One region of the Streptomyces sp. AK08-02 genome, then DNA from elsewhere that is predicted to be linked to it. Evidence: riboswitches for the same ligand, from Rfam matches in the RefSeq annotation. Region 1 holds a riboswitch; the other holds the start of a gene.
The links. Region 1 has a riboswitch for glycine ahead of gcvT (glycine cleavage system aminomethyltransferase GcvT). Riboswitches for the same ligand answer to the same signal wherever they lie in the genome.
Positions count from the first base shown of each region.

Region 2: another riboswitch for glycine. It lies ahead of gcvP (aminomethyl-transferring glycine dehydrogenase); the one in region 1 lies ahead of gcvT (glycine cleavage system aminomethyltransferase GcvT).

Region 1 covers NZ_JARAZV010000012.1:68,831-73,377, forward strand. Annotated here, with positions in the region: gene glyA (serine hydroxymethyltransferase) at 1-911, opposite strand, end outside; gene gcvH (glycine cleavage system protein GcvH) at 964-1,341, opposite strand; gene gcvT (glycine cleavage system aminomethyltransferase GcvT) at 1,466-2,584, opposite strand; glycine riboswitch at 2,745-2,845, opposite strand; gene PV734_RS25060 (AAA family ATPase) at 3,065-3,745, shown strand; gene PV734_RS25065 (enhanced serine sensitivity protein SseB) at 3,839-4,547, shown strand, end outside.
Region 2 covers NZ_JARAZV010000026.1:8,856-13,402, reverse strand. Annotated here, with positions in the region: gene gcvP (aminomethyl-transferring glycine dehydrogenase) at 1-2,267, opposite strand, end outside; glycine riboswitch at 2,448-2,542, opposite strand; gene PV734_RS40445 (PRC-barrel domain-containing protein) at 2,657-3,028, shown strand; gene PV734_RS40440 (DNA polymerase IV) at 2,950-4,404, opposite strand; gene PV734_RS40435 (MerR family transcriptional regulator) at 4,459-4,547, opposite strand, start outside.

The sequences.
Region 1 (4,547 bases):
ACGTCCGCCCGGACCAGGCGCTCGGCGAGGATGCGCGCACCGTCCACCGTACGCCGCTGGCGCTCCTTGAAGTCGTCCGAGGCGGCGACCTTGAAGGAGACGGCCTTCGCCGCGATCACATGCTCCAGGGGGCCGCCCTGGAAGCCCGGGAAGACGGACGAGTTCAGCTTCTTCGCGAACTCCTGCTTCGCCAGGATGATGCCGCCGCGCGGGCCGCCCAGCGTCTTGTGGGTGGTGGAGGTGACCACGTCCGCGTAGGGAACGGGGTTCGGGTGCAGGCCCGCCGCGACCAGACCGGCGAAGTGCGCCATGTCGACCCAGAGGTAGGCCCCGACCTCGTCCGCGATTCGCCGGAACTCGGCGAAGTCCAGCTGCCTCGGGTACGCCGACCAGCCCGCGATGATCACCTTCGGGCGGTGCTCCTTGGCGAGCTGCTCCAACTCGGCCATGTCGACCAGACCGGCCTCGTCGACATGGTAGGCGACCACGTCGAACTGCTTGCCGGAGAAGTTCAGCCGCATCCCGTGGGTGAGGTGGCCGCCGTGCGCCAGGTCCAGGCCGAGGATGGTGTCGCCGGGCTGGGCCAGCGCGAACAGCGCCGCCTGGTTGGCGGAGGCGCCCGAGTGCGGCTGCACGTTGGCGTACTCGGCGCCGAACAGCTCCTTGACCCGGTCGATCGCGATCTGCTCGGCGACGTCGACGTGCTCGCAGCCGCCGTAGTAGCGGCGGCCGGGGTAGCCCTCGGCGTACTTGTTGGTGAGGACCGAGCCCTGGGCCTCCATGACGGCGACCGGAGCGAAGTTCTCCGAGGCGATCATCTCCAGGGTGGACTGCTGGCGGTTCAGCTCGGCGTCGACGGCGGCGGCGATGTCGGGGTCGAGCTCGTGCAGGGGAGTGTTCAGAAGCGACATGGGGTCAGTACGTCCTTACGTCCTTGTGCCCGGGGAACTCGGCTCGGGGGTCTCAGCTGCCGGAGATCGCGGTGTACTCGTCCGCGGAGAGCAGGTCGGCCGGCTCGTCGGAGACCCGCACCCTGAAGAGCCAACCGCCCTCGAACGGGGCGGAGTTCACCAGCGACGGGTCGTTGGAGACGTCCTCGTTGACCTCGGTGACCTCACCGGTGACCGGCGAGTACAGGTCGCTGACCGACTTGGTCGACTCCAGCTCACCGCAGGTCTCACCCGCGGTCACCGTGGCACCGACCTCGGGAAGCTGTACGTACACGACATCGCCGAGCGCGTTGGCCGCGTGCTCGGTGATACCGACCGTCGAGACGCCGTCCTCGGCGCCCGACAGCCACTCGTGCTCCTTGCTGTAGCGCAGCTGCTGGGGGTTGCTCATGGCCTGAATTCTCCTGTACGCGGGGGACTGGTCGTGCATGGGGTACCACAGGGAAACACCGCCTGCCCGTCAGCGGGCAGGACACGGGTTGTTGCCGACGCCGGAGCGCGGTCAGGGGGCAGGGTTACTTCCTGCGCTTGTAGAAGGGGAGCGCCACGACCTCGTACGGCTCGTGGCTGCCCCGGATGTCCACGCCCACACCCGCCGTACCGGGCGCCGAGTGCGCGGCGTCGACGTACGCCATCGCGATCGGCTTCCCGAGCGTGGGGGAGGGGGCGCCCGAGGTGACCTCGCCGATCACCCGGCCGTCGGCGACGACCGCGTACCCGGCGCGCGGGACGCGACGGCCCTCGGCGACCAGGCCGACGAGTACCCGCGGCGGCTCGTAGGAGGCGCGCTCGGCGGCCTCGCGCAGGGCGGCGCGGCCCACGAAGTCGCCCGCCTTCTCGAACTTGACGACCCGGCCGAGCCCGGCGTCGAAGGGGGTGAGGGAGGTGCTCAGCTCGTGCCCGTACAGCGGCATGCCCGCCTCCAGGCGCAGGGTGTCCCGGCAGGACAAGCCGCAGGGGACGAGCCCGACGGGCGTGCCCGAGTCGGTCAGCGCCTGCCACACCTTCTCCGCGTCACCCGGCGCCACGAACAGCTCGAAGCCGTCCTCGCCGGTGTACCCGGTGCGCGCGATCAGGGCAGGGACGCCGGCGACCGTGCCGGGCAGCCCCGCGTAGTACTTCAGGCCGTCGAGATCGGCGTCCGTGAGGGCGGCGAGGATGCCGGGGGCCTCCGGGCCCTGTACGGCGATCAGCGCGTAGGCGTCCCGGTCGTCGCGGACCAGCGCGTCGAAGCTGTCGGACCGCTCGACGAGGGCGTCCAGCACGACCTGCGCGTTGCCCGCGTTGGCCACCACCAGGAACTCGGTCTCGGCCAGGCGGTAGACGATCAGGTCGTCCAGGATGCCGCCGTCGGCCCGGCAGATCATGGTGTAGCGGGCGCGCCCGACGGCGATCGACCCGATGTTGCCGACAAGGGCGTGGTCGAGAAGGGCGGCGGCCTCCGGCCCGGTCACGGTGATCTCGCCCATGTGGGAGAGGTCGAAGAGGCCGGCCTTCGTGCGCACGGCCAGATGCTCGTCGCGTTCGGAGCCGTACCGCAGGGGCATGTCCCAGCCCGCGAAGTCGGTCATCGTCGCGCCGAGCGAACGATGCAGGGCGTCGAGCGCGGTAAGACGCGGAGAGGTGCTGCTCATCGGTAGTGCTCCCAGGGCATGACGGCGAGGTCGTTCCTCCCCATCTGTCATCGGAACCTGAGAGGTTCGTCATGACCGCCGGTGAAACGGCAGGTCACTGACTTGCACCTTGGGTGGAGCCACCGGTCATGACGACCCGCGGCCCGCTTTTCAGATGTGCCTCGCCCGCGCGGTAACGGGGCCTGAGAGATTCAAGGGAGGGACTTGCTCCTTCGGCGCCCGGGTACCCAAAGGGTCCCGGAACTCTCCCGCGCGGATTCAAGCGGCCGGTATGCAGTTGGCGGGCACATCATCGCACGCATTCCTTCGGCACGGCAGGGGGACCCTTCACAGAGGGGGCGCGGTCCCGCCACAGGCTCACACACCGCCCTGTAGCAGGCCTGTTGCAGTAATCGGACCCAACCGAGAGACACCGCGTATTACCTTCTCTTTACACTCGACGGGGACGGTACTTCCCGACCCCATGGGAGGACGAACACGGTGAACAGGACCACGGCGTATGCGACGACCTCGGCCCTCGCACTGACCGACGCGCTGCCCAAGCAGCCGGCCGGCCCCGCCCGGGAGGCGTGCGCGGCCCGCCCGGAACCCGTGATCCGCGATCTGCGGGAGCGCTCGGGCCACAGCCCGCACGGCCTCACCTTCGGCGCCCGCGACCTCGTCGTGGTCACCGGTCTGCCGGGCAGCGGCAAGTCCACACTGATGCGCCGGGCGGTGCGCGCCGCCGGCATCGACTCGCAGAACACCCGCGACCACTGGGACGCCCGTACGCCCTCCTTCCTCCCCTACGCCGTCTACCGGCCGCTGGTCCGCCTCGCCCACTACGCCGGACTGCGCCGCGCCCTGCGCTCGGGCGCCGGAGTCGTCGTGCACGACTGCGGTACACAGGCCTGGGTGCGCGGCTGGCTGGCCCGCGAGGCCCGCCGCCGGGGCGGCACCCTGCATCTGCTCCTCCTCGACGTCACCCCCGGCGAGGCGCTGGAGGGCCAGCGTGAACGAGGCCGGGGCGTCTCGCGGTACGCGTTCCTGCGGCACCGTCAGGCCGCCTCGCGGCTGCTGCGCTCGGTGGAGAAGGGGAACCTGCCGGACGGCTGCGGCTCGGCGGTGCTGATCGACCGGGACGCGGCGGACATCCTGCGCAGGATCGACTTCGCGGACTGACCGTCGTTTCCGCCGGGGCCGGTTAGGGTTTTGCCCATTAAGGGACTCCCCTTGAGGGACTCAGGACAGCGGTTCACAGCAGGCGGTAGGCAGATGGACATCCCGGCGGACCTTCCCCCGGACTTTCCCGGGGGCTTCCCCCAGGCACATCCCCATTCGCACGGCGGATGGCCGGGCAACGAGCTGGAGGAGGTGCTCTCGGCCTCCCTCGGCGTCCCCGGCGCGGGCGCCCGCATCGTCGAGGTCCTCGGCCGCAGCTTCGTCTGGGTTCCCCTTCCGTCCGGCGGTGGCCCCTACACCGGCCCTCTCGACCTGCCCACGATGGACATCGCGGGCCAGGCGTACGTGCCGGTCTTCAGCTCGGAGGAACAGTTCCGGCAGGTCGTCGGCGGCCATGTCTCGTACACCGTGGCCCCCGCCGTCGAGTTCGCCCGCGGCCTGCAGCCCCAGGTCGGCATCGCCGTGAACCCGGACGGCGTGGTCGGAGTCCCCCTGCCCCCGCAGGCCGTGGCCGAGCTCTGCCGCTCCGGCCGCACCCTCCTCGACGGCGCCGGCGGCGGCAGGGTCCGCCTCTACGAGCCCAACTGGCAGGAGGACCCGGTCGACTTCCTCGCCGCCGCGGCGACGGAGTTCGCCGGCACGGGCGTGGTCCGGACGGCCCGCCGCTGTCTGGCGACGATCGAGACGGCCGCCCCTGTCATGTTCGTCGGCGTCGAGCTCTCCCCCTGGGACCCGGTCGCCCGCACCATCCCGATGGACGCCCTGGCCAGGGCGCTGGGCCACACACCCTCCCCCTGGCCGG
Region 2 (4,547 bases), on a different contig from region 1:
GCCGCCGAGATCGGCCCCACACCCGTCTCGGGCCCGGCCGCGGGCTGCAAGGGGTGGTTGGGCAGATAGGGCGCGAGGTGCTCGCGCACGCCCACCGGGCCGACTCCCGGGCCGCCGCCCCCGTGCGGGATGCAGAACGTCTTGTGCAGATTCAGGTGCGAGACGTCCCCGCCGAAGTGCCCCGGCCTGGCCAGCCCCACCAGCGCGTTGAGGTTGGCCCCGTCGACGTACACCTGGCCGCCGGCCTCGTGCACCTGGGCACAGATGTCGGCGACATGCTCCTCGAACACCCCGTGCGTGGACGGGTACGTGATCATCAGCACAGACAGTTCGTCCCGGTACTGCTCGATCTTCGCCCGCAGATCCTCGACGTCGATCTCACCGTCCCCGGCGGTCTTCACGACGACGACCTTCATGCCGGCCATGACGGCACTGGCCGCGTTGGTCCCGTGCGCGGACGACGGGATCAGACAGACGGTCCGCTGCTCGTCACCGTTGGCCCGGTGGTATCCGCGTACGGCGAGCAGCCCGGCCAGCTCGCCCTGCGAACCGGCGTTCGGCTGCAGCGACACCTTGTCGTAGCCGGTGACCTCGGCGAGACGGTCCTCCAGCTCACGGATGAGCGTCAGATAGCCCTGTGCCTGCTCGGCGGGCGCGAAGGGGTGCAGCTGGCCGAACTCGGGCCAGGTGACCGGCTCCATCTCGGTGGTCGCGTTGAGCTTCATGGTGCAGGAGCCCAGCGGGATCATGCCGCGGTCGAGCGCGTAGTCCCGGTCGGCGAGCCGGCGCAGGTAGCGCAGCATCGCGGTCTCGGAGTGGTACTGGTGGAAGACGGGGTGGGTGAGGATCTCGTCGGTGCGCAGCAGCACCTCGGGGAGCGTGTCCCCGGCCTCGGCGTCGAGCGCGTCGATGTCGCCTTCGACCCCGAACGCGGTCCAGACGGCACCCAGCTGGTCCCGGGTGGTGGTCTCGTCACAGGAGACGGAGAGTCGGTCGGCGTCGACGAGGTGCACATTGACCCCGTGCTCGCGCGCGGCGGCGGCGACCTCACCGGCCCTGCCCGGCACCCGCAGGGTGAGGGTGTCGAAGTAGGCGCCGTGGACGACGTCCACACCGCCCGCCGTCAGCCCCGCGGCGAGGATCGTGGCGTACCGGTGGGTGCGCCGGGCGATGATCCGCAGCCCCTTGGGCCCGTGGTAGACGGCGTACATGCCGGCCATCACGGCCAGCAGGACCTGCGCCGTGCAGATGTTGCTGGTCGCCTTCTCGCGGCGGATGTGCTGCTCGCGCGTCTGCAGGGCGAGCCGGTACGCCTTGTGCCCGTCCGCGTCCACGGAGACACCCACGAGCCGCCCGGGCAGGCTGCGCGCGAACTGCTCGCGTACGGCCATGTATCCGGCGTGCGGCCCGCCGAAGCCCATCGGCACGCCGAACCGCTGGGTCGTCCCGACCGCGATGTCAGCGCCGAGCTCACCCGGCGAGGTGAGCAGCGTCAGGGCCAGCAGATCGGCGGCCACGGTGACCACGGCGCCGAGCTCGTGCGCCTGCTCGACGACCGGCTTCAGGTCCCGTACGACACCTGAGGCGCCCGGGTACTGAAGAAGCACCCCGTTGATCTCACGGCCCGCGAGGTCGTCCGGAATGCCCGCGCTCAGGTCGGCGACGACAACCTCGACACCGGTGGGCTCGGCCCGCGTCTCGATCACGGCGATGGTCTGCGGCAGGGCGTCCGCGTCGACGAGGAAGAGCCCCTTCTTGTTCTTGCCCATGCGCCGCGACAGCGACATCGCCTCCGCGGCCGCGGTGCCCTCGTCGAGCAGCGAGGCACCCGAGGTGGGCAGCCCGGTGAGGTCGGCGACCATGGTCTGGAAGTTCAGCAGCGCTTCGAGGCGCCCCTGCGAGATCTCGGGCTGGTACGGCGTGTACGCGGTGTACCAGGCCGGGCTCTCCATCACGTTCCGCAGGATGACCGGCGGGGTGAAGGTCCCGTAGTACCCGAGCCCGATCATGGACCCGAGGACCTGGTTCCGGTCGGCCAGCGACCGCAGCTCGGACAGCACTTCGACCTCGGTGCGGGCGCTCGGCAGATCGAGCGCGTCGGCGTTCCTGATCGCGTCCGGGACCGCGGCGGCCGTCAGCTCGTCGAGCGAGCCGTAGCCGACCTGCGCGAGCATCTTGGCCCGGTCCTCGTGGTCCGGCCCGATATGACGTCGCTCGAAGGGCGTTCCCTGTTCGAGTACGGCGAGCGGAGTGCGGTGGGCGGTCATTGCGGAGGCCTCCTGGTCGTCGCGACCTTCGAGGGGCACCACGACACGGGTGCCCGAACGGCCTCCCCCTCTGTCATCTCAACCTGAGAGCTTCACCGGGCCGCCAACGCGCTGACGTCCCGGCTTTCACCGTCGGTGAGAGCGGAAGCTGTCGCCATCCGCTCTTCTTTCCAGAGTGACCTCGTCCGTGCGGTACAGGGGCCTGAGAGATTCCGGGGAGGATTTGCTCCTTCGGCGTCCTCCGACGTTCCGGAGGACTCTCCCGCACAGGGTCAGCAGCCATTGGCCAGCCTACCAGCGGGCTCCACGCACACTCCTTCGAGTGGCCGCCTCAGCGGATGTGCTCTTTTGTAGTGTTTACGGATGAGTTGCGACCATACGGAGGCGCCGTGCAGACCGACATCGATCCGCGCAACCTGATCGGCCGCAAGGCCTTCGACCGCAACGGCACCAAGATCGGCACGATCGACGAGATCTACCTCGACGACGCGACGGGAGTGCCGGAGTGGGCGGCCATAAGAACCGGGCTGTTCAGCAGGGACGCCTTCGTGCCCCTGGAGCCCAGCGAACTGATCGACGGCACTCTGCGCATCCCCTTCGAGCGAGCCCTGATCAAGGACGCACCCGACTTCGGCGTGGGCCGCCACCTCTCCCCGGAGCAGGAACTCCAGCTCTACCACCACTACGGCCTCGACGTCGCTCCTCCTCCCCCCTTCCCCGACCACGACTTCGGCAGGCTGGCGGGCACGGACGACGCCTGATCCCCCGGTCCTCCGTCCGGACGACCGGGTCTTCGCGGCGGGGCGGCCACCAACGGCAGCGGATCCGCCGGCTCCAGCGCGGCGTCATCGGTCCGGAACGTACGCACCCGCCCCGGCTGCTCGGAGTCGGGCGTCTCGAACCGGACGGTCACCCGCCCCAGCCCGCTACCCTGCACCCACCCGTGCCCGAAGTCGGCATGCCGCACGTCGTGCCCGGCGGTCCAGTGCCGCTCGGCGGACGCCTCCGGCTCCTCGACGGCCTCGCGCTCCGCCTCCTCCAGCGGCTCCAGTGCCGCCAGCTCCCCGGCGGCCTGGGCGAACAGGTCCTCCTGCGTGTAGTCGGCGAGCCCGCTCACCCCGACGCCGAGCAGCCGGACGCCCCCGGTGGTGTCCACCGCCTCAAGGAGCCGGGCCGCCGCCTCCCGCACCACGGCGGGGTCGTCCGTGGGCCCCCGGAGCGTCTCGGACCGGGTCAGCGTGGAGAAGTCGTACCGCCGCACCTTGAGGACGATGGTCCGCCCGGACAGCCCGGCACCCCGCAACCGCCGCACACACCGGTCCGCCAGCCGCTGCACCTCAGTGCCCACCCGGCCCCGGTCATGGATGTCCACGTCGTAGGTGTCCTCGACCGACACGGACTTCGTCCCCCGCTCCGACACCACGGGCCGCTCGTCGTGGGCCAGCGCCATCGCGTACAGCGCGTGCCCGTGAGCCTTTCCCAGCAGCCGTACGAGCTCGTCCTCACCCGCCTCCGCCAGGTCGTCGACCGTACTCATCCCGGCCCGCCGCAGATGGTCCCCGGTGGCCGGGCCGACCCCCGGCAGGGTCCGCACCGACATCGGGCCGAGCAGTGCCCGCTCGGTCCCGGGCTCGATCACCACCAGCCCGTCCGGCTTGGCCTGCTCCGAGGCGATCTTCGCGAGCATCTTGGAGGCGGCCAGCCCCACCGACCCTGTGAGCCCCGTGACGGCCCGTATGTCCGCGCGCAGCCTGGTCCCGGCCAGCCGCGCCGACGCCTCGTCCCAGGCCGTGTCCCCGGCCTCCAGGTCCACGAACGCTTCGTCCAGGCTCAACGGCTCCACCAGAGGCGACAGCTCGTGCAGGAGGCCCATGACCTGCTCGCTGATCGACCGGTAGAAGCTGCCCCTGGGCACGAGATAGGCGGCGTTCGGTGCGAGCCTGCGGGCCTGCGCCATCGGCATCGCGGAGTGCACCCCGAAAACCCGGGCCTCGTACGACGCGGTGGCCACCACCCCGCGCGGTCCGAGTCCCCCCACCACCACGGCTTTCCCACGCAGGCTCGGCTTGGACGCCTGCTCCGCCGAGGCGAAGAAGGCGTCCATGTCGAGATGCAGGATCGTGGGCGCGTTTCTCACATCACCGATGCTGCCCTACGCCACTGACAATGCCCTGGACCACAGCGGCGCCGGTCAGACCGCCCGGTTGCGCCGCCGCGCCAGTTCGTCCGTGGGGTTGTGCCCGACGAGGGTCTCCCCGGTGTCGACACGCTCGCCGTGCA